2 linked regions of the Acuticoccus sp. I52.16.1 genome follow. Each later gene encodes a partner of the first gene's protein in a complex. Links are inferred from orthologs where the notes say so. Each region holds a gene or a part of one and is shown in the gene's direction. Other genes may lie near its edges.

Evidence for each region.
Region 2: the proteins of metK (region 1) and groL are in contact, whole or in part, in a cryo-EM structure (PDB 8P4O), measured with the Escherichia coli proteins. The link is inferred for Acuticoccus sp. I52.16.1 from one-to-one orthologs.

The regions. Positions count from the first base shown.
Region 1 is NZ_CP094828.1:3,851,051-3,859,315, forward strand. What follows is about bases 779-3,714. They hold metK (methionine adenosyltransferase), read left to right. Parts: upstream 779-1,626; coding sequence 1,627-2,802; downstream 2,803-3,714. Other genes in these bases: lnt (apolipoprotein N-acyltransferase), read left to right, coding at 779-794; MRB58_RS17315 (helix-turn-helix domain-containing protein), read left to right, coding at 978-1,421; MRB58_RS17325 (GNAT family N-acetyltransferase), read left to right, coding at 2,774-3,714. Also shown: more of lnt, read left to right, coding at 1-778; more of MRB58_RS17325, read left to right, coding at 3,715-3,982; MRB58_RS17330 (DUF1697 domain-containing protein), read right to left, coding at 3,969-4,535; MRB58_RS17335 (NADP-dependent malic enzyme), read right to left, coding at 4,537-6,816; MRB58_RS17340 (methyl-accepting chemotaxis protein), read left to right, coding at 7,011-8,265. UniProt on the Escherichia coli protein: Catalyzes the formation of S-adenosylmethionine (AdoMet) from methionine and ATP.
Region 2 is NZ_CP094828.1:1,119,576-1,136,520, forward strand. Bases 13,977-16,839 are described here. They hold groL (chaperonin GroEL), read left to right. Parts: upstream 13,977-14,516; coding sequence 14,517-16,163; downstream 16,164-16,839. Other genes in these bases: groES (co-chaperone GroES), read left to right, coding at 14,175-14,480; MRB58_RS05085 (class I SAM-dependent methyltransferase), read left to right, coding at 16,560-16,839. Outside these bases: MRB58_RS05005 (hypothetical protein), read right to left, coding at 1-1,275; MRB58_RS05010 (hypothetical protein), read right to left, coding at 1,442-1,711; MRB58_RS05015 (BCD family MFS transporter), read left to right, coding at 1,872-3,221; hemA (5-aminolevulinate synthase), read left to right, coding at 3,329-4,552; MRB58_RS05025 (septal ring lytic transglycosylase RlpA family protein), read left to right, coding at 4,944-5,321; MRB58_RS05030 (glutathione S-transferase family protein), read left to right, coding at 5,464-6,081; MRB58_RS05035 (protein phosphatase CheZ), read right to left, coding at 6,189-6,848; MRB58_RS05040 (response regulator), read left to right, coding at 7,033-7,419; MRB58_RS05045 (response regulator transcription factor), read left to right, coding at 7,644-8,441; MRB58_RS05050 (MBL fold metallo-hydrolase), read left to right, coding at 8,707-9,543; MRB58_RS05055 (IS630 family transposase), read right to left, coding at 9,553-10,635; MRB58_RS05060 (DMT family transporter), read right to left, coding at 10,770-11,711; MRB58_RS05065 (sensor histidine kinase), read left to right, coding at 11,917-13,434; MRB58_RS05070 (response regulator), read left to right, coding at 13,431-13,856; more of MRB58_RS05085, read left to right, coding at 16,840-16,945.

The DNA.
Region 1 (8,265 bases):
AACGAAATAGCATTTGGGCAACGTTGTTGCGGCTGACCGCGGAGGTGTCCGAGGCGGGGGCGCGGCCGTCCGTCGTGGTGTGGCCGGAGACGGCGCTGCCGTTCCTGTGGAGCACGCCCAGCCTGGAGCAGATGCAGCTCTCCCGTGCGCTCGGCCCCGGCGCCGTGCTGGTGACCGGGGCGGTCGAGATCGAGGCCACGAACGCCGGACGACGTGCGACGAACAGCATCCTCGTGATCGACGATCGGGGCGAGGTGACCGACCGCTACGACAAGGCCCACCTGGTCCCCTTCGGCGAGTATGTGCCCTTCGCCGGAGTGTTGACGCGGATCGGCCTCGGGGCGCTCGCCGCCGGCACCGACACCTTCGTCCCGGGGGACCCGCGGGACGTGCTCGAGGTGCCCGGCCTGCCACCCGCCCGGCCGCGAATTTGCTACGAGGCAATCTTTCCCCACCAACCCGGACACGCTCCCGCCGGGTGGATTCTCAACCTGACGAACGACGCCTGGTTCGGCGATACGCCGGGCCCCTATCAGCACTTTCGGCACGTGGTGTTGCGTAGCATTGAGGCAGGCTTGCCGACGGTTCGTGTCGCAAATACCGGGTTATCGGGCACAATTGATGCCTACGGCCGGGTAAAAGATGAAATTTTGCTAAGCCGGTTGGCTTTTCGCGACATATCGTTAAGTGAAAGCGTCTCGACGCTCTACGCCCGCTTCGGTTACGCCCCGTTCCTTCTGGTCGTCACCTTGTTGCTCGCATGGGTTGCGTTGGGGCGGAGGTCTGGCGTCTGAAGGGTGGGCGGCGTGGATGAAAAGGGTGGAGTATCTGACGCCCCAACTGTTTACGGATAACACTTTTAACTTGAGACGACGCAACCAGGTAGGGTAAAGGTTGTTGATCTCCCGCAACCCGAGGCGACCATCGGGTCCGCGCCGTGCCGACGTCGAGTTGGGGGCATCGAGTTTGAGGGAAATATGAAACGGGTTGACGTCATGGCGCCGCGAAAACAGCCGAATCCGATCGACATTCATGTCGGCAGTCGACTGAAGTTGCGCCGAACGATGGTGGGGATGACGCAGGAGAAGCTGGGCGACCAGCTCGGCGTGACGTTCCAGCAGGTGCAGAAGTACGAGAAGGGTGCGAACCGCATCGGCGCGAGCCGCTTGCAAGAAATCGCCCGTATTCTGACCGTCCCCGTTGCATATTTCTTCGAAGACGCGAAAGAAAATAACCCCGACGCCGACCGCAACATGGAGTACGGCTTCGCCGAGGACCTGGGCACGGCGTTCGACCTGCCGCACGTTCCGAGCGGTGAAGCCCATGCGCTGGCAAGGGCCTTCAGCCGCATATCAGATGCCCGAATTCGCCGCAGAATCATCGATCTGGTGGAAACCCTCGCGGACGGCCAGCGCCCCTGAGCGACCACCCCGCCGGACATCTCGGCTTTCGGCTAACTGACCGGTTTGCAAACTCATCGTCGTGTTGACGGCGTCAGGCCGATCTGATTGATGAATGCGCCGCCCGCGAGGACCCCTTTCGCGGCGCGGTGCGTTTGGCGTGCTCCTGCGCAAACGCTTGTTTCTCCCAGGGCGGCGGAGCCCCAAACCCCGGAAAGTCATAGCATTGGCGCGGCAATCCTATCTGTTCTCGAGTGAATCCGTCTCAGAAGGGCACCCCGACAAGGTGTGCGATCGGATAAGCGATGCGGTCGTCGATCTCTTTTTGGGGGAGATGCCTGAGGCTCGAGTCGCGTGTGAGACCCTCGCGACGACCAACCGCGTCGTGATCGCGGGCGAAACCCGTGGGCCCGACACCATCACCCCCGAGAAAATCGAAGCGGTCGCACGCGACGCGATCCGTGAGATCGGCTACGAACAGGACGGCTTCCACTGGAAGACGGCCGAAGTCGCCGTCCACCTGCACGCTCAGTCGGCGCACATCGCCCAGGGCGTCGACGCGTCCGGCAACAAGGACGAGGGCGCGGGCGACCAGGGCATCATGTTCGGTTACGCGTGCAACGACACGCCCGTTCTGATGCCGGCGGCGATCTACTACTCCCACCAGATCCTGAAGCGCCTCGCCGAGGTGCGTCACGACGGCACCGAGCCCGAGCTCGGCCCGGACGCCAAGAGCCAGGTCACCCTGCGCTTCGAGAACGGCAAGCCGGTGGCTTGCACCTCGATCGTCCTCTCCACCCAGCACATGAGCGAGTCGCTGACGTCGGACGACGTGCGCGGCATCGTCGAGCCGTACATCCGTGAGGTGATGCCGGCCGAATGGCTGACCGACGACACGATCTGGTACGTCAACCCGACCGGCAAGTTCGTCATCGGCGGTCCGGACGGCGACTGCGGCCTCACCGGGCGCAAGATCATCGTCGACACCTACGGCGGTGCGGCCCCGCACGGCGGCGGCGCGTTCTCCGGCAAGGACCCCACGAAGGTGGACCGTTCGGCCGCCTATGCCGCGCGCTACCTCGCCAAGAACGTGGTCGCCGCGGACATGGCCGATCGCTGTACGATCCAGCTCGCCTACGCCATCGGCGTGTCGCAGCCTCTGTCGGTCTACGTCGACACGCACGGCACCCTGAAGAACGGCATGAGCGACGAGGGCATCGAGGCGGCCATCGCCAAGTCGATGGACCTGTCGCCGCGCGGGATCCGCACGGCGTTGCAGCTCAACCGTCCGATCTACGCCCGTTCGGCGGCCTACGGCCACTTCGGTCGCGAGCCGGAAGCGGACGGCGGCTTCTCCTGGGAGCGGACCGATCTTGTCGAGGCTCTTCGTAGCAACGCCTGACGTGCCGGCCGGCCTCGCTGATCCTCAGCGGGGCCACTGCGAGGGGGCGCCGTCGCCAGGCGCGCGCCCCGTTGCGGCCGAGGTCGCCATTCGTGTCGCCCGGTCGGACGACCGCGGCGCGATCGGCGGTATCATCGCCGACGCGTTCGAAGGGCGCGAGGCCGTCATCGGCCGCCCGCCTGCACCGCTTTCGCTGGACATTGCCGAGGCCATCGCCACCTGCACCGTGCTCATCGCCAGTGTGGGCGCAAGCCCGTGCGGCGTGCTGGTCGCGCAGACGGACGCCGAGGGCGACGTCTACGTCGAGGCGGTCGCGGTGACGAAGGACTTCGCCGGGCTCGGCGTCGGCCGGGCTTTGATGCGGCGGATCGAGCGACAGGCCCGCCGCTCCGGCGCCCGCACGATCACGCTCTATACGACCGCGCGCGTGGCGCGGAACCTGGAATTCTACCGCCGGCTCGGCTATCGCGAGGCCCGCCGCAGCGGCATGTCCGCGTTCGAGCGGGTACATTTCGAGAAGCCGCTGCTGGGCCGGGCGCAGAAGGCACCGGTCGACGGCCTCTACGGCCGCCGCCGCACCCACGGCCACAAGGTCGACCCGGCCTACGACCGCCTCGCGTTGGATCTCGCACAGCCGGCCGACCTCGCGGCGCTGTTCGCCGGCCGCCCGGTGCGGCTGGAGGTCGGCTTCGGCGGGGGCGAGCATCTGTTGCACCACGCCCGCACGGCGCCGGACGTCGGCCTCGTCGGCGTCGAGCCGTTCGAGACCGGGATGATGCGCACCGCCGCGGCCGTCGAGGCCGAGGGCCTTTCCAATGTGCGCCTCTATATGGGTGACGCGCGGCGGGTGCTGGACTGGCTGCCGGAGGGCGCGCTGGAGCGGGCGGACGTGCTCTACCCCGATCCCTGGCACAAGCAGCGCCACTGGAAGCGCCGCTTCATCTCCGAGGACGGGCTCGACCGGCTCGCCCGCGCGGTGCGGGCCGGCGGGGTCGTGCGCTTCGCTTCGGACATCCCGACCTATGTGGACTGGACCCGCGCCCATGTCGCGGCGCACGACGCCTTCGACCTGACCGAGGACACCGCCACGCCCTATGCCGGCTGGCCCGGCACGCGCTACGAGGCGAAGGCCCTGCGCGAAGGCCGCACGCCGCGCTACCTGACGCTCACGCGGCGCTGAGCGTCAGCGCCGCCGTCTCGATCTTGCGGGCGGTGTCGAAGTTGCGGCCGGTGCCGCGGGTACCGAGCGTCTTTTCGATCAGCGCCGTCGTCAGCTTCGAGCGGCCGACCCCGTCCGGATAGACCGCGAAGAGCGTGGTGCCGACCGCCGCGACTTCCTCCCGCCCCGCAATGGCGGCGGCGAGTGCGGCGACCCGCGCCGCGTCCGGCGTGTTCCTGAGCGGCATGACGACGAGCTTGCGCGGCGTCTCGGCGGCGACGGCGGGGAAGGGGTTGGCGGCGAGCGTCGCCGACCAGTCCTTCCCCAGGCGGACGATCACCTCGGTGGCGACGCCCGGGTCGGCGGCGAGCCGGTCGGCGAGGGCGGCCGCGAAGGCATCCGGGGCCGTGCCGGCGGGGAGGCGGAAGACCGCGTTCCCCGTCTGCAGGACCGTCACGGCGTCGGTGCCGCCGAGGCTGGTGACGGCGCGGGCGAGGTCGGTCATGGCGAGGCGGCCATGCCCCGCCACGTTGACGGCGCGCAGGAAGGCGATCGCGACCGGCGCGCCGGCCACGTCAGTTGACGCCGAAGCTCGCGATCGCCGCCATGTTGACGATGTCGATGTCGCGCGCGCCCATCGGCACGATCTGCACCTGCTTGTCGAGGCCGACCAGGATCGGCCCGAGGACGGTGGACCCGCCCAGCTCCTGCAGCATCTTCGTGGCGATCGACGCGGCGTCGAGCGTCGGCATCAGCAGCACGTTCGCCGGACCCGACAGGCGGCAGAACGGGTAGGACTGCATCAGCTGCGGGTTCAGCGCCACGTCGGCGGCCATCTCGCCGTCGACCTCGAAGTCGATCCGGCGCTTGCCGAGGATCTTCACCGCCTCTTCCACCCGCTCGGCATGCTCGCCCGGCGGGTTGCCGAAGTTGGCGGAGGCCAGCATCGCGACGCGCGGCTCGTAGCCGAGGCGCCGGGCGACGCGGGCGGTCTCCTCGGCGATGTCGGCCAGGTCCGTGGCGGACGGCTCCTCGTTGACGGCGGTGTCGGCGACGATGACCGAGCGGCCGCGCGCCAGGACCAGCGAGACGCCGATGATCTTGTGCCCCGGCTTGGCCGAGATCGCGAGCCGCAGCGCGTCGAGCGCGACGGCGTAGTTGCGGGTCACGCCGGTCACCATCGCGTCGGCGTCCCCCAGCGCCACCATCGTGGCGCCGAAGAAGTTGCGATCCTGGTTGATCATGCGCTGGCAGTCGCGGAAGAGGTGCCCCTTGCGCTGTAGCTTGGCGTACAGGAACTGCACGTACTCGGTATTGCGCTTGGAGATGCGCGCGTTGGCGATCTCCAGCCCCGGCCGCATCTCGATGCCGGCCTGGAAGGCCTGCTCGCGCACCGTCTCCTCGCGGCCGATCAGGATCGCGGTGCCCAGCTCCTGGTTCACGAACGAGGCGGCGGCGCGGATGACCGCCTCCTCCTCGCCCTCGGCGAAGACCACGCGCCGCGGGTTCTGGCGGACCTTGGCGAAGATGCGCGACAGCGTGCCGGCGACCGGGTCGCGCCGGGCCGACAGCTCCTCGACGTAGCCGTCCATGTCCTCGATCGGCCGGCGGGCGACGCCGGTGCGCATCGCCGCCTTGGCGACTGCGGGCGGCACCACGGAGATCAGCCGCGGGTCGAACGGCACCGGGATGATGTACTCGCGGCCGAAGCGGGGACGGTTGCCCTGGTAGGCGGCCGCGACCTCGTCCGGCACGTCCTCGCGGGCGAGGGCGGCGAGCGCCTCGGCGGCGGCGACCTTCATGTCCTCGTTGATCGCGGTCGCCCGAACGTCGAGCGCGCCGCGGAAGATGTAGGGGAAGCCGAGGACGTTGTTGACCTGGTTGGGATAGTCGGAGCGGCCGGTCGCGACGATGGCGTCGTCACGCACCTCGGCGACCTCTTCGGGCGTCACCTCCGGGTCGGGGTTGGCCATCGCGAAGATGATCGGGTTCGGCGCCATGGAGGCGACCATCTCGCGCGTCACCGCGCCCTTGACCGAGACGCCGAGGAAGGCGTCGGCCCCGTCCATCGCCTCTGCCAGGGTGCGCCGGTCGGTCCGTGCCGCGTGGGCGGACTTCCACTGGTTCATGCCCTCTTCGCGCCCGGCGTAGATGACACCCTTGGTGTCGCACAGGAGGATGTTGTCGGCCGGCACGCCCATGGACTTCACCAGCTCGACGCAGGCGATGCCTGCCGCGCCCGCGCCGTTGCATACGATACGCATTTCCGACAGCTCGCGCCCGGTGAGGAAGGCGGAGTTGATGAGGCCGGCGGCGGCGATGATCGCGGTGCCGTGCTGGTCGTCATGGAACACCGGGATGTCCATGAGTTCCTTCAGCTGGCTCTCGATGATGAAGCAGTCCGGGGCCTTGATATCCTCGAGGTTGATGCCGCCGAACGACGGCCCGAGGTACTTCACCGAATCGATGAAGGCCTGGACGTCCTGCGTGTCGACCTCGATGTCGATCCCGTCGATGTCGGCGAAGCGCTTGAAGAGGACGGCCTTGCCCTCCATCACCGGCTTGGAGGCGAGCGCGCCGAGGTTCCCCAGCCCCAGGATTGCCGTGCCGTTGGAGATCACGGCGACGACGTTGCCGCGGGTGGTGTAGTCGAACGCCTTGTCGGGGTCCTCGGCGATGGCCCGGACCGGGACGGCGACGCCGGGCGAATAGGCGAGCGACAGGTCGCGCTGCGTCGCCATCGGTTTGGTGGGCGTGACCTCCAGCTTGCCGGGGCGTCCGCGGCTATGGAAGGTCAGCGCCTCCTGGTCGGTAATCGCTGGCCGTCCACGCCGACCGCGTTCTGCTGCATCCACTTGCGCGCTCCCCCAAAAGCCACTTTTGCTCAAACACGTACGCTGATCGATGCACCTTCGTCCATCTTGCGGCGCACAATCTTCGGAGGGACGGTAGCCGGTTAGTTCGCATCCCATCCGTCGCCCGGAGCCGCAAGCTGCGGACAACGCCCGTGCGGTATCGCTCGCAGTCGACCTCACTGTGGGAGACGGGCATGCTTGGCCTCTATCGCAAACTGTCCATCGCGGGAAAATTGTGGCTTCTCGGCGCGATCAACGTGATCACGCTCGTGGCGCTCATGTTGATGGTGTTGCCGCAGGCCAAGCAGCAGGCGATCGAGCGGGAACTCGCCAAGGCGCAGAGTATCGCCGAGACTGCGGCCACCGCCGCCAAGCCGTTCCAGGCCGCCGTCGCCCGCGGCGAGATGACCGAGGACGAGGCGAAGGCCGCCTGGGGCCGGCTGGTCAGCAGCATGCTCTACTCGGGCGGCAAGGAATATCTTTTCGCCTACGACCACGTCGGCACCCGCCTCGCCCACGGCAGCGCACCCGACACGCTGGGCCAGAACAAGTGGGATTCGACCGACATCAACGGCGTCAAGATCATCCAGGAGATGACGCGGACCATCAAATCGGGCACCGGCGGCACGCTGGAATACTATTTCGCCGCCAAGGGTGGGACCGAGCCGCAGCGAAAGGTCTCGGCCTTCGTGCCCGTGCCGGGGTGGGACGCGTTCGTCGGCACCGGCGTCTATCTCGACACGGTGGACGCCGCCTTCGCCGGCATGCGCTGGCTGTGCATCGGCTTCACCTTGTGTGCGACGGCGGTCGTCCTCTTCGTCAACTGGCTCACCGCGCGTGACCTGTCGGGCCCCGCCCAGGACCTCGCGGCGCGTGTCGACAGTCTGGCCAACGGCGAGATGGTGGAGGAGAGCCGCTATGCGGCGCGCGCGGATGCGATCGGCTCCATCGCCCGCTCGGTCGGCCGGCTGCGCGGGATGGTGATGGAACGCGAGCAGTTGCAGGCGGCGCAGAAGGAGGCCGAGGCGCGCAGCCAGGCCGCACGCGCCGCCGACGTGCGCCGCACCGCCGACGACCTCGACGCCAAGATCTCCAACGTCGTGGAGGCGATGCGCGGCGACGTCGGCAAAATGACGCAGCAGGCTCAGAGCCTGCGCGGCCTCGCCCGCGAGATGACCGACGACGCGGCCGACATCCTGCAGTCCTGCGAGCAGGGCAACACCAGCGTGCAGACCGTCGCCGCCGCGGCCGAGGAACTGAGCGCCAGCTCCGAGGAGATCAGCCATCAGGTGGACGCCGCCGCCGACCGCGCCCGCTCGGCCGTGACCGAGGCGGACAAGGCGGCGGAAACCCTGCGCGCCCTCGCCAAGACCAGCTCCGACATTTCCGACGCGACCAAGCTCATCAACGACATCGCCGAGAAGACCAACCTCCTCGCCCTCAACGCCA
Region 2 (16,945 bases), 2.7 Mb from region 1 along the record:
GCTCCAGTCGAGATAGGAGACCAATACGGCGCCCGGGCAATGGGCCGTCTCCCCGGCGAACTCGCGCGCATACTGGACCCAGAGGTCCAACTGGCGGTCGAACGTGGCGATCGCGCGGTCGACGTCCTTGTCGCGCACCTCGAACAATTTCAGGCGGCTGGCGGCCCAGTTGAAGACGTCGCGCAGGAGGATGAGCGTCACCCGGCGCGCGGCGGGGCCGACGACGGCGTCGTGATCGGCGATCAGCGGCCGGCCGGCGAGGCGGACCAGCTCCAGGTTCTCGTAGGAGATGACGAGGAGCGGCTTGGCCGCCTGCCGCAACGCCTCCATCCGCGCCACGTCCCAGCGGTCGACCTTCACCGTGCCCTCGACCGGTCCGGCACGATGGTAGAGGAAGGGATCGGCGAAATGGTCGACATTGTTGAGGAAGACCGGCGGCGTGTCGGCCTGCTTCACCAGCCAGGCGATGAGCGCGTGGTTGCCGCTGCGCTGCAGGCCGAGGACGTCGATCTCCAGATCGGTGGGACCGGGCGTGGTCGGCACCGGCGGACCGGCCTGCGCGTCGACCAGGCGCTGCGGGTCGCCGCCCGTCACCACCGTCTCGACGAAGCGGCCGAGCGACAGCCCGCGTCCGGCCATCGCATGGGCCACCGTGTGCTCGGCCTCCTGCACCGTGACCCGGCGCACGGCGGCGCGGTCGGCCGCGACGAGCCGGTCGGCGTGGCGACGGTCGGCCGGCTGATTGCTGCCGTGGACGACCGTGTAGCGGATCGCCGGGTCGATGCGCGTGGCCGCGTCGTCGAGCGTCCAGGCCGTCACATCCGCGGCGTGGCGTGCCCAGCGCCGGTCGAAGGCGGCGAGGTCGGGGCGGATCGTGCTCTGCGGCGCGAAGGCGATGGCGTGGCGGCACCCCGGCAGGTCCCGCGCCAGGGCGACGGCGGCGAACCCGCCCATCGCGTTGCCGGCCGCCACCGTCTCGGCGATCCCCGCCCGGGCGGCGTGGGCGGCGAGGATCGCGCAGGCGGCCCGGTCGCAGCCGTTGTACCAGAGCCGCGCCTTGTCGGTGACGATGTAGGCCGGCCGCTCGCCGCGCAGCGCGTCCGCGAAGGCGAGCGGGGTCAGCCCGGCGACGCGCGCCTCGATCCCGGCGAAGACCACGAGCGCCGCGCCCGCCCCACCGGCGCGGTAGGCGATGCGCAACCGCTCGTCCTCGTGAACGATCTCCGGCGGGGTGAGGCTGCGACCCGGTCCGGGGCGGGCGGGCGTGGTGTCCATGGATCCTCGTGCGCCGGGATCCGCCGGCGGTCGCGGACGGCGCAGCGGCGCGCCGGGGCTGGACATAGGCCACGCCCGGCGGGCAACGCAACTCGCCGCGCCGGCGGACGGGTAGGTGGAACGGCCGGGTGGACCGGTGGCGGGTTGGCGGGCGGGTAGGCGGCCGTCAGGCCGGCTCGTCGGCCGTGGCGGGCACGGTGAACTGGGCGCACCAGCCGTGCGGCGCGATGCGGCCCGCGACGAGATCGCACTGCGGCCCCGCGAGCGCGCTCGCCAGATAGTGGCTGCATCCGGCACAGCGCTGCTCGCCGTGTGGGCGCTCCATGTAGTCGACCATCGCGCGGTCGAGGGCGCCGCCGCCCGCTCCGTCGAGCGTCCCGCCCCTCAGTGGCAACGTCCCCTGGCGGCATCGACCGTCGATCAATACGCGCCCCATGATTGTCCTCCCCCGGCGCGGCCGAGCCGCCATGTTCGCCAAACGCGGACCCGTCGCCGCTCTTTTTATCAATAGTAAAATATCATTCAGATTCAAGCTAGAATAATTACAATCTAAATCCCAATGCACCGCACGTCGCGGCGACGGGGACGAGCCGGCCATGTCGACGACGGCTCGCTGCGCTATCTACCGGCGCATGTCTCAGCCGTTTTACATCGAGTGGGGCGCCATCGCCCGGCTCGCCCTCGTCCAGGCCGCCATCGCGGCGGTGACCGTGATCCCGATTTCCACCATCCCGCGGCTGATGGTCGAGGAGATCGGCCTCATGGCGCTGCTGCCGGCGGGCCTCATCGGGGTGCACTACACGGTGCAGACCTCGCGGGCGCGGTTCGGCCACGGGTCCGACCGCAGCCGGCGCCGCACGCCGTGGATTCTGGGCGGCGTGGTGCTGCTGGCGGTATCCGGCGTCGGCTGTGCGCTGGCGACGCGGCTGATGGTGGCCTCGCCGGTAATGGGCTACATGGCGGCTCTTCTCGCCTACGCGGGAGTCGGTGTCGGGATCGGGGCGGCGGGCACCACGCTCTTCGCGCTCGTGTCGACCACGGTGGCGCCGCAGCGGCGCGCGCCCGCCGCGACGACGATCTTCCTGACGATGATCCTCGGCCTGGTGCTCACCTCCAAGCTCGCCGGATCGGCACTGATTCCCTTTTCCTACGCGACCCTCGTCGGTGTCTCGCTGACGGTGAGCCTCGCGGCGCTGGCGGTGACGGGGCTGGCCCTCCTCGGCCTCGAAGCCGGACACGCCCCCTCGCCCGCGGCCGCCGACACGGCCGCCCCCGCGCGCTTTCGCGAGGCCTTCGCCGAGGTCTGGCGCGACGGGCGCGTGCGCGGGTTCACGGCCTTCATCTTCCTGTCCATGTTCGCCTACAACATGCAGGAATTGGTGATGGAGCCGTTCTCCGGCGCGGTGTTCGGCCTGGAGCCGGGCGCGTCGACGCGGCTGTCGGGCGATCATCACGCCGGCGTCTTCGCGGGGCTCATCGTGGTGGCGGTCCTGGGGCGGCTTGCGAAGGGGCGGCCGACGGCGCTGGTGGCGGCGACCGTCTTCGGCTGCCTGGCATCGGCCGCGGCGCTGGCGGGGCTCGCCGCGGCCTCCGTCGCCGCGCCGGACTGGCCGCTGCGGCCCACCATCCTCCTCTACGGCCTCGCCAACGGCGTCTTCGCCGGCGGGGCGATCGCCGCCATGTTCTCGCTCGCCGCCGACGGCGAGGGGGGGCGCGAGGGCACGCGCATCGGCATCTGGGGCACGGCGCAGGCGCTGGGATTCGGTCTCGGCATGGTCGCCGGCGCCGGCCTTCTGGACCTCACCCGCACGCTCGCCGCCGACCATCTGGCCTTCGCGAGCGTGTTTCTGGCCGAGGGCACACTTTTTGCGCTTGCGTCTTTCGTCGCAATACGTGTGCTGCCCGTCGCGCCGAAAACCCTGGAAATCCGCACCGTTCGAGGCTGACCAATTGTCTCAGCCCCACTTTCGCATGGCCGAAACCGACACGGCGACGCTGGACTCGACCCCCCACAATCAGAATATGTCTAATGCGAGATCCGATTGAGGGCACGATGGACTACGAGCGACACTTCGCCGATAGCCTCGATGCGCTGAGGAACGAAGGCCGCTACCGCGTCTTCGCCGACCTCGAGCGCCATCGCGGCGCCTTCCCGCGCGCAACGCGTCATCATCGCGGCCAGGGGCCCGATGAGGTCACGGTGTGGTGCTCGAACGACTATCTGGGAATGGGCCAGCACCCCGCGGTCCTCGCCGCGATGCACGAGGCGCTGGACCGCTGCGGCGCCGGTGCCGGCGGCACGCGCAACATTTCGGGCACCAATCACGACCACGTGGAGTTGGAGCGCTCGCTTGCCGACCTGCACGGCAAGCCCGCAGCCCTCCTGTTCACCTCTGGCTACGTGTCCAACTGGGCCGCGCTCGGCACTCTGGCGGCAAAGCTCCCCCATTGCGCCGTGTTCTCGGACGCGATGAACCATGCCTCGATGATCGAGGGCATCCGTCACAGCCGGGCCGAGCGGCACATCTTCGCCCACAACGACCCCGAGGATCTGGACCGCCGCCTTCGCGAGGTCGACCCGAGCCGTCCCAAGCTCGTCGCCTTCGAGAGCGTCTACTCCATGGACGGCGACATCGCCCCCATCGAGGAACTGTGCGACGTGGCCGACAAGCACGGCGCCATGACCTACCTCGACGAAGTGCACGCGGTGGGCCTCTACGGCCCGCGCGGCGGCGGCATCGCCGAGGCGCGCGGCCTGATGGACCGCCTCACCGTCATCGAGGGGACGCTCGGCAAGGCGTTCGGCGTCGTCGGCGGCTACATCGCCGCGTCGAAGAACCTGTGCGACTTCGTGCGCTCGTTCGCCTCCGGCTTCATCTTCACCACGGCGCTGCCGCCGGCGGTGGCTGCCGGCGCCCGCGCCTCGATCGAGCACCTGAAGACCTCCAACGCCGAGCGCGAAGCCCACCAGGCGGTCGTCGCCAAGGTGCGCGCGCGCCTGAAGTCGATCGGCATCCCCGTGCTCGACAATCCGAGCCACATCGTCCCGGTGATGGTGAACGACGCCGCCAAGTGCAAATGGCTCTCCGACATCCTGCTCGACCAGCACGGCGTCTACGTCCAGCCGATCAACTATCCGACCGTTCCCAAGGGCACCGAGCGGCTGCGCATCACCCCGTCCCCGGTCCACACCGATGCCGACATCGACCATCTGGCGCACGCCTTGTCGGATCTCTGGTCGCAGTGCGCCCTGGCCCGGACGTCCGCCGTCGCCTGACGCATAAATCACCTACAAGTTGAAACAAGGCGGCTCCGGCCGCCTTTTTTCGTACCCGGCGCCCCCATCGGCGCGTCGATGCGCCGCATTCCCGGCGCTCGAGTCGGCAGGCGCCGACCATCGATTCGACGGCCACAGCCCCAATGATCGTTCTATAGTCAAGCGCCAAGCCTCCGGCGCGACACTTCACGGCAGGCATTTATCCACACATGCCGATCGTCTGTGGAAAACTTCTGCGGCCATTCGATCGAATTGTTTGTTTCACCGAGGCGGAGGGTTCCCACCCCGCGACACTCGGCGCTAACAGGGCCCCGCCGGCGCCGAGACGCCGCCGCCGCCGATGGGACACCTCCACGTTGAGGCCTCGGCATCCGCAAACAGGACCACGAACATGCTTCACGCTAGGGCCGCCCTCGCGACGGCTGTCGCCGCTCTCTTCCTGGCCACCTCCCTGCCGATGGCGACCGACGCCATGGCCGGCAAGGTCAGCAGTGGTGTGGCGTCGTATTACGGCAAGCGCTTCCATGGCCGCCGTACCGCCAACGGCGAGCGCTTCAACATGAACGCCCTCACCGCCGCGCACCGCTCGCTGCCCTTCGGCACCAAGGTCAAAGTCACCAACCCGCGCACTGGCCGCTCCGTCACCGTGCGCATCAACGACCGCGGGCCCTTCCACGGCGGACGCAGCATCGACCTTTCGCGGGCTGCCGCCGCCAAGATCGGCATGGTCGACGCGGGCGTCGCCAAAGTGAAGATCGAAATCCTCTGACACGACGCCGAGCGGTGCCGTCGCGCCGCTCCTCCGCCGCCACCCTCACCATCACCGATCCCGATCGCCCTGCGCCACCAGAAAGAATTGGCCGCATGACGAGGGTTGCGTCACGCTGGCCTCGACGACGGGGAGCACGGCGATGATCACGATCCACGGGATGACCGACTCCGGGAACTGCTACAAGCCGCGCCTGCTGGCCGCACTCCTGGAGATCCCGTTCCGCCACAACGAGGTCTCCTTCCTCGACGGTGGCACGCGGGACCCCGCCTTCCTGGCGAAGACGCCGAACGGCAAGGTCCCGCTGCTCGAGCTGGAGGACGGCCGCACGCTGCCCGAATCGAACGCGATCCTGTGCTACCTGGCCGAAGGGAGCCGCTTCGTACCGGCCGACCGGTTCGCGCGGGCGCAGATGATGTCCTGGCTCTTCTTCGAGCAATATAGCCACGAGCCCCATGTCGCGGTGCGCCGCTCGCTCGTCGTCTATCCGCAGCTCGCCGCCTCGGCGACGCCGGAGCGGATGGCTGCCACCCTGGCCGGAGGCCGCAAGGCGCTGGCGGTGATGGAGGCGCGCCTTGCCGTGGCGCACTGGTTGGTGGACGACGCGCCGACGCTCGCCGACATCGCCCTCTACGCCTACACCCACCTCGCTCCCGAGGGCGGGTTCGACCTGGCCGAGACGCCCGGCATCGCCCGCTGGCTCGCCCGCGTCGCCGCTCTCCCGCGCCACCGCCCGCTCGACTGGACACCCGCCGGCTAGCCCAGCCCCGCGCCGGCGCACCACGACAAGATGGCGGCCCCACCGATGAAGGTGAGGCCGCCATGGTCGCAGGGACGGATCGGGTCGAGGGGGTTTGGCGGCGCGCGTCAGCCGAAGAGGGCGTCGACGTCGTCCTGGTTGACGACGCCGTAGTCGCCGTCCAGCGCCGGACCGTTGAGGAGATCCTTGTCGGTCTTCTCCTTCTTCTCCACCGGTGCGGTCAGCTCCTGGGCCTTCCACACGTCGACCATCGAGGCGATTCGCTCCTCGATGAACGACAGCGAGGCCACCACCTTCGAGATGCGCTGGCCCGTGATGTCCTGGAAGTTGCAGGCTTCGAAGATCTGGATGACGCTGTTGGAGATCGACTGTGCGCGCTCCGCGTTGGCCCCCTCCAGGTCTCCCGCCATCTCGGCGACCAGCGTGTCGATCGTCTCGGCGGCGGCGAGGATGGTGTCCGTCGCCATCTCCGTGCCTTCGACGACGGCGCGCAGTTCGTCGGCGGCCCGGGCGTTGGACTGATCGCCCTCGCTTCGGGCGTAGAGGGCGCCGATCTCGGTCTTGGTGACGTCGATCCGCTTTTGAATATCATCGACGCCGCTCCACAGGGCGATCGCATTGTCGACCTTCTGTTCGCTGGCCCCGCCGCTGCCTTGGCCGCGTGCGGTGTGCAGCTCCTTGAGGATCGTCTCCACCTGGTGGGTCATCGGCGAAGATTCGGCAAGACGCCGTGCTTCTGCGATCTCGACCCGGAATGGTCTTGCCATGTCCAAATGACTCCGTTGACGCACGACCTAACGATACACGCAACGGACGCATTTTCAACCTGAGGGCGCAGGCGCAGGTGAGTGTGGCGCAAGGTTCGGTCTCAGCTTCGGGCAAGCGTATCAGATTAAACCCGAATGGCTGAACATTCGCTCGAACCGGGCGTGCAACATCGCGGAGCAACCGATGTCCCTTGACTTGACGATGCCAGTCCTCGTGGTCGACGACTACAAAACCATGGTTCGTATCATCAAGAACCTTCTTCGTCAGATCGGCTTCACTGACGTCGATGACGCGTCCGACGGCAGCGAGGCGCTCGAGAAGATCAAAGCCAAGAAATATGGCCTCGTGATCTCCGACTGGAACATGGAGCCGATGACCGGCTACGAACTCCTCAAGCAAGTTCGTGCCGACCCGGAGAACTCGGAGATGCCGTTCATCATGGTGACCGCCGAGGCGAAGTCCGAAAACGTCGTCGCCGCCAAGAAGGCCGGTGTCAACAACTACATCGTGAAGCCGTTCAATGCACAAACGCTGAAGGGCAAGATCGAATCGGTCTTCCAGCCGGCCTGATCCCCGTCACCGACGGAGGGCGCGTGCGGGTTGTGGCGGGTGGAAATTCGGGAAAGTGAAGAACATTCCTTCACAACCCGACACAACCTGAAGTCTCCCGATAAAGTTGTCTTCTGGGTTGCGGGACCGCAACCTTCGCGTATTGGTTGTACCCATGACGCCGAGCCCAGCGGCCCCCGCGTCGGCCCGGCGACCAGACACTCACGCCGTAAAGGAAGGCAGGAATGTACATCGTAATCGACTCGCGTGAGGTTGTTGCCAACGGTTACAAATCCGGCTTCGAGCGCGAAGGCCTCGCCTGCACGACCTTCGCCGGGGCCGAGTTCGCCGATTGGCTACACTCCATCTCCGACTCGGACGCTGCCGCCATCCAGGCCGTGATCCTCGGCGCCATCGAGGATCGCTACAACATCCCCTCGCTGGTGCGGAACCGGGCCAAGACGCCCATCATCGCCCTGAAGGAGGAGAGCGGTCTGGAAGAGACCCTCGAACTCTTCAACGTCGGTGTCGACGATGTGGTCAAGAAGCCCGCGCCGGTGCGCGAGCTGGTGGCCCGCGCCAACGCCATCTGGCGCCGCTCCAGCGACGCGCGCGAGGAGGCCCAGTTCGGCCGCCTCACCGTCTTCTTCGACAGTCGCGATCCGACCATCGACGAGACCCCCGTCGAGTTGCCGCGGCGCGAGCGCCAGATCCTGGAATATCTGGTCAAGAACCGGCGCCGGCGCATCACCAAGACCCAGCTCTTCAATGCCATCTACGGCCTCTTCAACGAGAACGTCGACGAGACCGTGATCGAGGGGCACATCTCCAAGCTGCGCAAGAAGCTGCGTCTGCGCCTGGGCTACGACGTGATCGACGCCAAGCGCTTCGCCGGCTACGCCTTCATCGGCGACCGGGCGGCTTGCGAGATCGAGCGGCCGGTGCCGCGCGAGACGGTCGAAGGGAGCCCGGTGCTGTCCCTCGTCGCCTCGAACCCGAGCCTCGACCGGGGCGTCAACCGCAACGGCCCGCGCCCGGTCTGACGCCGGCGGCCACGCCTCGGCCCCGGCACCCCCTGCCGCCAGGCCGCGCCGGCCGACGCCTCGACGACGCCCCGCCTGGGATGACCTCCGGGCCCGGGGCGGGCGCCCCTCCCCGCGAAGCGCGCGGGTGGCGCTCGCGTGCGGGCTGAGACATTCGGCCCCAATCATCACGTGCTATTGCGCGCGACATCGCCGCCTCACCCGGTACTATACTTGCATGTCGTGCGACTGCGCGACCGTACCGCGGACACCGAGGGAGGCGCGCATGGCACCTGTCACTCTTCGTTCGATCGTCGCCGCCTGTACCGGGCTCGCCGCTCTCGCCGGCACCGTCCTCGCCGCGGCACCCGCGTCCGCGCAGTTCTCCAACTGCCACGCCATCGCCGACGCCTTCCCGAACGCGCGCATCATCCGCGTCGCCAACGAGACGCCGCAGCGCGATTACACCGTCGAGATCCGCTACATCGGCCACTCGACCTTTCGCATCACCGCGCCCGACGGGACCACCATCGCCACCGACTATGCCGGAAGCGCCGGCGCCGGTCCGACGCCGGACGTCGTCACGATGAACCACGCCCACACCAGCCATTTTACGAACTTCCCCGATCCCGCGATCCCGCACGTTTTGAAGGGATGGGGCGAAGACGGGCAACCGGCGCAACATATGCTCCAGGTCGGCGAGGTGCTGGTGCGCAACGTCACCTCCGACATCCGCAACTATCTGGGCGTCGAGGCCGACGGCAACTCCATCTTCATCTACGAGATCCAGGGCCTTTGCATCGGCCACCTCGGCCACCTGCACCAACCGCTCTCGGATGCGCAGGTCGCCGAGATCGGCCGGCTCGACGTGGTGTTCGTGCCGGTCGACGGCTCCTACACGATGGACCAGCGGGCGATGATGGAGGTCGTGTCGCGGCTGCGCGCGTCGATCGCCATCCCGATGCATTGGTTCGGCGCCTATACGCTGGCCGACTTCATCAACCGCACCCGTGCCGACGGGCTGACCATCGCCATGCCGTCGGACCCGGTGCTGCGCGTCTCGCTCAACTCGCTGCCGGAGCGGCCGACGTTCGTCGTCTTGCCGCGCACCTTCGGCGAGTGACGCCCGGCCCTAGTGGATTGACTCAAACGCTTGGAACCCGCGTTTGCGTGCGGCGATAATGGCATCGGGATCGGCGCGCCAGACGAAGGGCTTAGCCTCGGTGTCGTTGTGTTGGGCGATGAAGCGGTTGATGGCGGCCTGCAGGTCGACGACGCCGGTGAAGACGCCGTACTTCAGTCGTCGGCGGGTGAGTTTGGCGAAGAAGCCCTCGACGGCATTGAGCCAGGAACTCGATGTCGGGGTGAAGTGGAAGGTCCAGCGGGGATGGCGGGCGAGCCATCGCCTGACCTCGGGCGTCTTGTGCGAGGACACGTTGTCGAGGACGACATGGACGATCCGGCCCGGCGGGATGTCGCGTTCCAGCGCGTTCAGGAACCTGATGAACTCCTGATGGCGGTGGCGCGACATGTTTTTCCCGAAGACCTCGCCGGTCAGGACATTGAGCGCGGCGAACAGCGTCGTGGTGCCGTTGCGTTTGTAGTCGTGGGTCATGGTGGCGCCGCGGCCCCTCTTCAGCGGAAGGCCGGGCTGGGTGCGGTCGAGCGCCTGGATCGGGCTCTTCTCGTCGATCGACAGCACCACGGCGTGGGCCGGCGGCGCCACGTAAAGCCCCACGACATCACGCAGCTTCTCCACGAAGGCGGGGTCGCGGGAGAGCTTGAAGGTGCGCCAGCGGTGCGGGGCGAGGCCATGCGCGGCCCAGATCCGCTGCACCGTGACGACGCCAAGCCCGACAGCCTTCGCCATGGCCCGTGCCGTCCAGTGGGTCGCCTCGTGGGGCGGCGGCTCATGGGTCAACCGCACCACCTCGGCCACTTTGTCGGGCGCGACCGGCGCCTTGCCCGGCGGCCGGGACTTGTCCCAGAGCAGCCCCTCGACGCCGTCCGCGGCGAACCGCTCCTGCCATCGCCAGACGCTGGTCTTGCTCTTGCAGGTCGCCGCCATGATCGCGTGGGTGCCGTGCCCGTCGGCCGTCAGCAGCACGATGCGCGCCCGCCACATATGCTTTTGCGGGGTGTTCCGGCCCGAAACGATGGCTTCGAGCCGCGTTCGCTCGGTCCCCGAGACCGTGAAGGAGATGCCTGTTCGCATCTCTCTCATTCGCACGGGCTTACCCTCAACGGAATCCCAAAACGGACCCTTTTGAATGGGTCAATCCACTAGCGTGTCCGGGCGCGAGTGATGATCTGGGCAAGTGAGGGTCCGGGCCGCAGACCGTCTGTGCGTCAGCGGTCGGGGCCCGCGTCCTCCGGCGCTTCGCCGAGGGGGGCGTGCATGCGGGTCGCGGGCGGGCGCTGCGGGGTGATCGCGATCGCGGTCATGATCAGGCAGGCGGCAGCCCCGTGGGCCAGCGTCAACGGCTCGCCGAACGCCAGCCAGCCGATCAGGAACATGGTGGGCAATTCCGCACTGCCGGCGATCGCGGTCGACACCGCGCCGAGCCGCGGCGCGAACGTCACGTAGAGGAGTTGCGGCAGCAGCGCGCTGGCGATCGCCATGACGGCGATGGTGACGAGCGCGGCCGGCTCGAGCGGCAGGATCTCGGCCGGCGGCAGCTGGACGAGCAGCGGCGCCACTCCCAGCACCGCCCCCAGCGAGACCGAACCGGTGGCCGCCAGGGGCGGTAGCGCGCCGAGCCGATGGGCGATCACGTTGAGCAGGAAGCCGTAAGCCGCCGGCGTCGTGAGGCCGAAGAGAATCGCCGTCGCCGCCCCCCCGAACGAAACGATGGGCGTGCCCACCAGCGCCGCGGCGACGATGAGGACCGCCGCGAGCGCCCCGCGCGTCCCCGGCCGCTCGCCGAACAGGAGCGCGGCGAAGGCGATGGCGAACAACGGGTAGGTCATGAAGAGGACCGCCACCTCGGCGACCGGCAGGCTCCGCAGCGCCACGACGTAGCCGATCCACCCGAGCGCGATGGTGGCTCCGCCGGCGATCCCCCACAGCGTCGCCGTCCGCCGCGGCCCGCGCACGACCAGGAACGGCGCCAGCACCAGCGCGGTGAGCGCGAAGCGGAAGAAGGTGACGGCGGGTGCGGCCATGCCGAATTCCGGCAGCACCCGGCCGAAGTAGGCCGTGGTGCCGAACAACCCCGCCCCCGCGATGATGGCGAAGATGCCGGCGGGGTGGTGTCGGGCGGAGGCGAGGGAGGCGGACGAGGAACTCATCCTTCTCCTCTAGAGTACGCGGCCGGCGCGGTCTCCACCGCATCGCACCTACCGGCCCCGCGGCGGACCCGCGTGGGGCGATGCACCGTCACAGGCGCGGCACCCGGCCGATTTTACAATTTTCGCGAGAAATGTGCGGAAAATCCAACGCAGCTGGATGCAAGACGGCACGCCTATGACAGTCGATGCCAGAGCGAGTGTGTCCATGGTCGATGTCAGTACATTCAACTACTGCTTCCCCACCAGCCGGTGCGGCGTCAACTGCCCCGCGCTCCCGGCCGATCTGGGCGAAACCTACCTGGAGCACGAGTTCGAGGTGGCACGGCGCAGCGGCCTCTACGGGCGTATGCTGCGCGAGGGGGTGCTGACCGACGGCCTGTGGTTCTGGGACCTGCTCGAGCCGGACAACTGCTACATCAGCCCGGGCTTCTGGCGTGCGCTGGGATTCGCCCCGTCCACCCGGCCGCCGCTGATGGCGCACTGGCGCGCGCTGGTCTTCGAGGAGGACCTCGCCGCGTTCGAGGAGAAGATCGCCGCCCACCTCGCCAACCCCGCCACCCCCTACGACCAGGTCCTGCGTTGCCGAACCGCCGACGGAGCGACGCTGCGGGTGCGCTCACGCGGCGTCGCGCTGTTCGAAGACGGTGCGCCACGCCGCATGTCCGGCACCTTCGACGTGCTGGGCGACATGCGCGAGGACGTCCTGTCCGACAAGATGTCCGAGGTTCTGGAGCTGTCGCAGGACGCGATCTCCGTGTGGTGCATGCGCCGCGGGGTGCGACGCTGGAACCGCGGCGCGGAAGCGATGTTCGGCTTCACCGCCGAGGAGATGCAGGGCGAGATCGCCCATGAGCGCATGTGGGCTCGATTCTCCAGTGAATGGCCGGAGATCCTGGCGACGATCGAACGCGGGCGATCGTGGACCGGCGAGGCCGAGTGGCACGCCAGATCGGGCCGCACCGTCTACACCTCGACCACCCTGCAACGCATGGCGATCAGCGGAGGCGACACGCTCGTCCTGCAGGTGGACCGGGACGTGACGGCCAAGGTGGAGCTGCGCGAGCGGCAGCGCGTCATGACCCGCGAATTGAACCACCGGGTGAAGAACCTCTTCGCCGTGATCCGCGCGCTGGTGAAGCTCTCGTCCCTCGGCCAGGATCACGTGCCGGCGCTGGTGCGCGAGCTGGACCAGCGCATCGCCGCGCTCGCCGCCGCGCACGTCGTCAGCCTCGGCTACGAGATGGAGGACGGCGCGCCGTTGGGCGAGGTGCTCGAGGCGGTGCTGGCCCCCTACCCCGCCAGCCGCGCCGCACTGGAACTCGACGGGCCGAGCCAATGGCTGCCGCAGAGCCGGATCACACCCATGGGCCTCATCCTCAACGAATTGGCCACCAACGCGCTGAAGCACGGTGCCTGGTCCTCGCTGGAGGGGCGGGTGAGCGTGCGCTGGGAGCGCGTCCACGGTGACGGCGCCGAGCTGATTCGGCTGACGTGGGAGGAAATCTCGCCCTCGTTCCGCCCCAGCGGCACCGAAGCGACGCGCCGGGGCTTCGGCTCCGAGCTGATCGAGATGTCGACCGCCCAGATGGGGGCGGTCCTGTCACGCAGCGAGGGGCGGGCCGGCGTCCGGCTCACCCTCACCTTCGAGGCCGGCGTGCAGGTCGGCGCCGCAGCGCGTGCCCCCACCCTCCAACCGACGTCTGCCAGGAGCCACGTCCCATGATTGCAGAACCCTGCGAATCCACCCGCCTGCTGCGGCCGATGGCGACCCGACGCCAGCGCGTCCTATTGGTGGAGGACGAGGCTCTCATCGCACTGACGCTGAAAATGATGCTCGAGATCGACATGGGCCTCGACGTCGTCGGCCCGATCGCCCGGCTGGACGAGGCGATCGAGGCCGCGAGGACCGAACTCCTGGACCTCGCCCTGCTCGACGTCGCGATCATCGGCGGCGACGTCTTCCCGGTCGCCGATATTCTGCAGGCGCGCGACGTCCCGATCATCTTCCACACCGGGCACGGGCTGAAGGAAGATTTGATGGACTACTACGGCTGCGCCGAGGTCTTCTCCAAACCGTCCGACGATGCGGCGTTGCGTCACGCGATGACCCGCATGATCTCCGGCCCCGCCGCCGGCACCGGCTGACCCCGCTCCGCGCGATCGGCCGCACCGGCCCGTGCCATCGCACACTATTCGCCGGGCTTTCACATCATCACCCGGTCACGAGCGATCGGACCGGCCCGGCGCAATGGATGGAATGCCGCCGCGCGATTGATCCGCCCCACCCCCGCCCCCATCTGAAGGACGCAAAAAGTGTGACGCTCGTCACATTCGCGCGTTGACACTCGGACGCACCCATCATATCTCCCGGCCAGCGCTTGGCACTCACCTCAGGGGAGTGCCAACAGCGGCAAGACACTCAGAGACCGGGCACCAACGCCCCTTTTTGTCATGAGGACAGATATGAACTTCCGTCCGCTGCACGACCGCGTCGTCGTGCGCCGCATCGAGTCCGACACCAAGACCAAGGGCGGGATCATCATCCCCGATACCGCCAAAGAGAAGCCGCAGGAAGGCGAAGTCATCGCCGTCGGCCCCGGCGCCCGCGACGAGAACGGCTCCGTCCAGCCGCTCGACGTGAAGGCTGGCGACCGCGTCCTGTTCGGCAAGTGGTCCGGCACCGAGGTGAAGCTCGACGGTGAGGACCTCCTCATCATGAAGGAGAGCGACATCATGGGCGTCGTCGAAGGCGTCGCCGTCTCCGCCTAACTCACCGCGCCTCGAACAGATTTAAGGGAGCCCCACATGGCTGCTAAGGAAGTTAAGTTTTCGACCGACGCGCGCGACAAGATGCTCCGCGGCGTCGACATCCTCGCCAATGCCGTCAAGGTGACGCTCGGCCCGAAGGGTCGCAACGTCGTCATCGAGAAGTCCTTCGGTGCCCCGCGCATCACGAAGGACGGCGTGACCGTCGCCAAAGAGATCGAGCTGGAAGACCGGTTCGAGAACATGGGCGCGCAGATGGTGCGTGAGGTCGCCTCCAAGACCAACGACCTCGCCGGCGACGGCACCACCACCGCGACCGTTCTGGCCCAGTCGATCGTCCGTGAAGGCGCCAAGTCCGTGGCCGCCGGCATGAACCCGATGGATCTGAAGCGCGGCATCGACATGGCCGTCGTCGCGGCCATCAAGGACCTCGACGCCCGCGCCCGCACCATCAACACCTCCGACGAAGTCGCCCAGGTCGGCACCATCTCCGCCAACGGCGACAAGGAAGTCGGCGCGATGATCGCCGAGGCGATGCAGAAGGTCGGCAACGAGGGTGTCATCACCGTCGAAGAGGCCAAGTCGCTCGAGACCGAGCTCGAAGTCGTCGAGGGCATGCAGTTCGATCGCGGCTACATCTCGCCGTACTTCGTGACGAACGCCGAGAAGATGACGACCGAGCTCGAGGATCCCTACATCCTCATCTTCGAGAAGAAGCTCTCCAACCTCCAGGCGATGCTTCCGATCCTCGAGGCCGTCGTGCAGTCCGGCCGCCCGCTCCTCATCATCGCCGAGGACGTCGAGGGTGAGGCTCTGGCCACGCTCGTCGTCAACAAGCTCCGCGGTGGCCTGAAGGTCGCGGCCGTGAAGGCGCCGGGCTTCGGTGACCGTCGCAAGGCCATGCTGCAGGATATCGCCATCCTGACGAACGGCCAGGTCGTCTCCGAGGACCTCGGCATCAAGCTCGAGTCCGTCTCGATCGAGATGCTGGGCCGCGCCAAGAAGGTGTCGATCAACAAGGACGAGACCACGATCGTCGACGGCGCCGGTGACGCCGAGGACATCAAGGGCCGCGTCGCGCAGATCAAGCAGCAGATCGAAGAGACCACCTCCGACTACGACCGTGAGAAGCTCCAGGAGCGCCTCGCGAAGCTCGCCGGTGGTGTGGCCGTCATCCGCGTCGGTGGTGCCACCGAGGTCGAGGTGAAGGAGAAGAAGGACCGCGTCGACGACGCCCTCAACGCGACCCGTGCGGCCGTCGAGGAAGGCATCGTTCCGGGTGGTGGTGTCGCCCTGCTGCGCGCCAAGACCGCCGTCGCCAAGCTCTCCTCCGACAACCCGGACGTCGCGGCCGGCATCAAGATCGTGCTGCGCGCCCTCGAGGCTCCGGTGCGTCAGATCTCCGAGAACGCCGGTGTCGAAGGCTCCGTCGTGGTCGGCAAGATCCTCGAGAACGACAACATCGACTTCGGCTTCGACGCGCAGAACGAAGAGTACGGCAACATGATCGAGCGCGGGATCATCGACCCGAAGAAGGTCGTGCGTCACGCTCTCCAGGACGCCGCGTCGATCGCGTCGCTGCTCGTCACGACCGAGGCGATGGTCGCCGAGGCCCCCAAGAAGGACTCCGGCCCGGCGATGCCGGCCGGTGGCGACATGGGCGGCATGGGCGGCATGGGCTTCTAAGCCCGCGCCACCGTCCTCACGGACAGAAAGGGCCGCGCCTCGCGCGGCCCTTTTTTTATGCGCACTCGGCGGCGGCGCGACGCGGGCTCGACCATCGCCAGGCATGCCGACCGCGCGCCCCGCGACAAGCACGAGGAAATGGGCTTCTCCGACGGCTGGAGCACCCCGCTCGGCCAGCTGGTCGGCGTCGCCGCGACCCTGTATCGGCGCGCACCTGACCCGCGAGCGCGGCTGCGATATGATGCCGGGCCGCCCCGGCTGGCGGTGCCCCCGGCGCAGCACCGCCGCGGCCCCACGGGAAAAGGTGAGACGATGACCGGCCCCGCCACGGACGATCCGAACGCCGGCCAGCGCGCGTTTTGGAATGGAGGCCCGGCCCTGCTGCGATGGCGTGACATGCAGCCGACACTCGACCGCCTCTATCACGGGATCACCCTGCGCCTCCTGGAGATCCTCGCCCCCGCCCCCGGCGAGGACGCGCTCGACATCGGCGGTGCGGCCAGTGAGACGACTCGCCAGCTCGCCGCGCGCGTCGCCCCCGGCGGCCGCGTCCTCGGCGTCGACATTTCCGACGGGCTCGCCCGGGCCGGCCGCGACGCGCTGGCCGCGGCGGGCCTCACCAACGCCGAGATCGTCGTCGCCGACGCGCAGACCTACCCCTTCCCGCCGGCGCAATTCGACGTGGTCTCGTCCCGCTTCGGTGTCATGTTCTTCGCCGACCCGGTGGCGGCCTTCGCCAACATCGCCCGCGCGATGCGCCCGGGTGGACGCCTCGCCTTCGC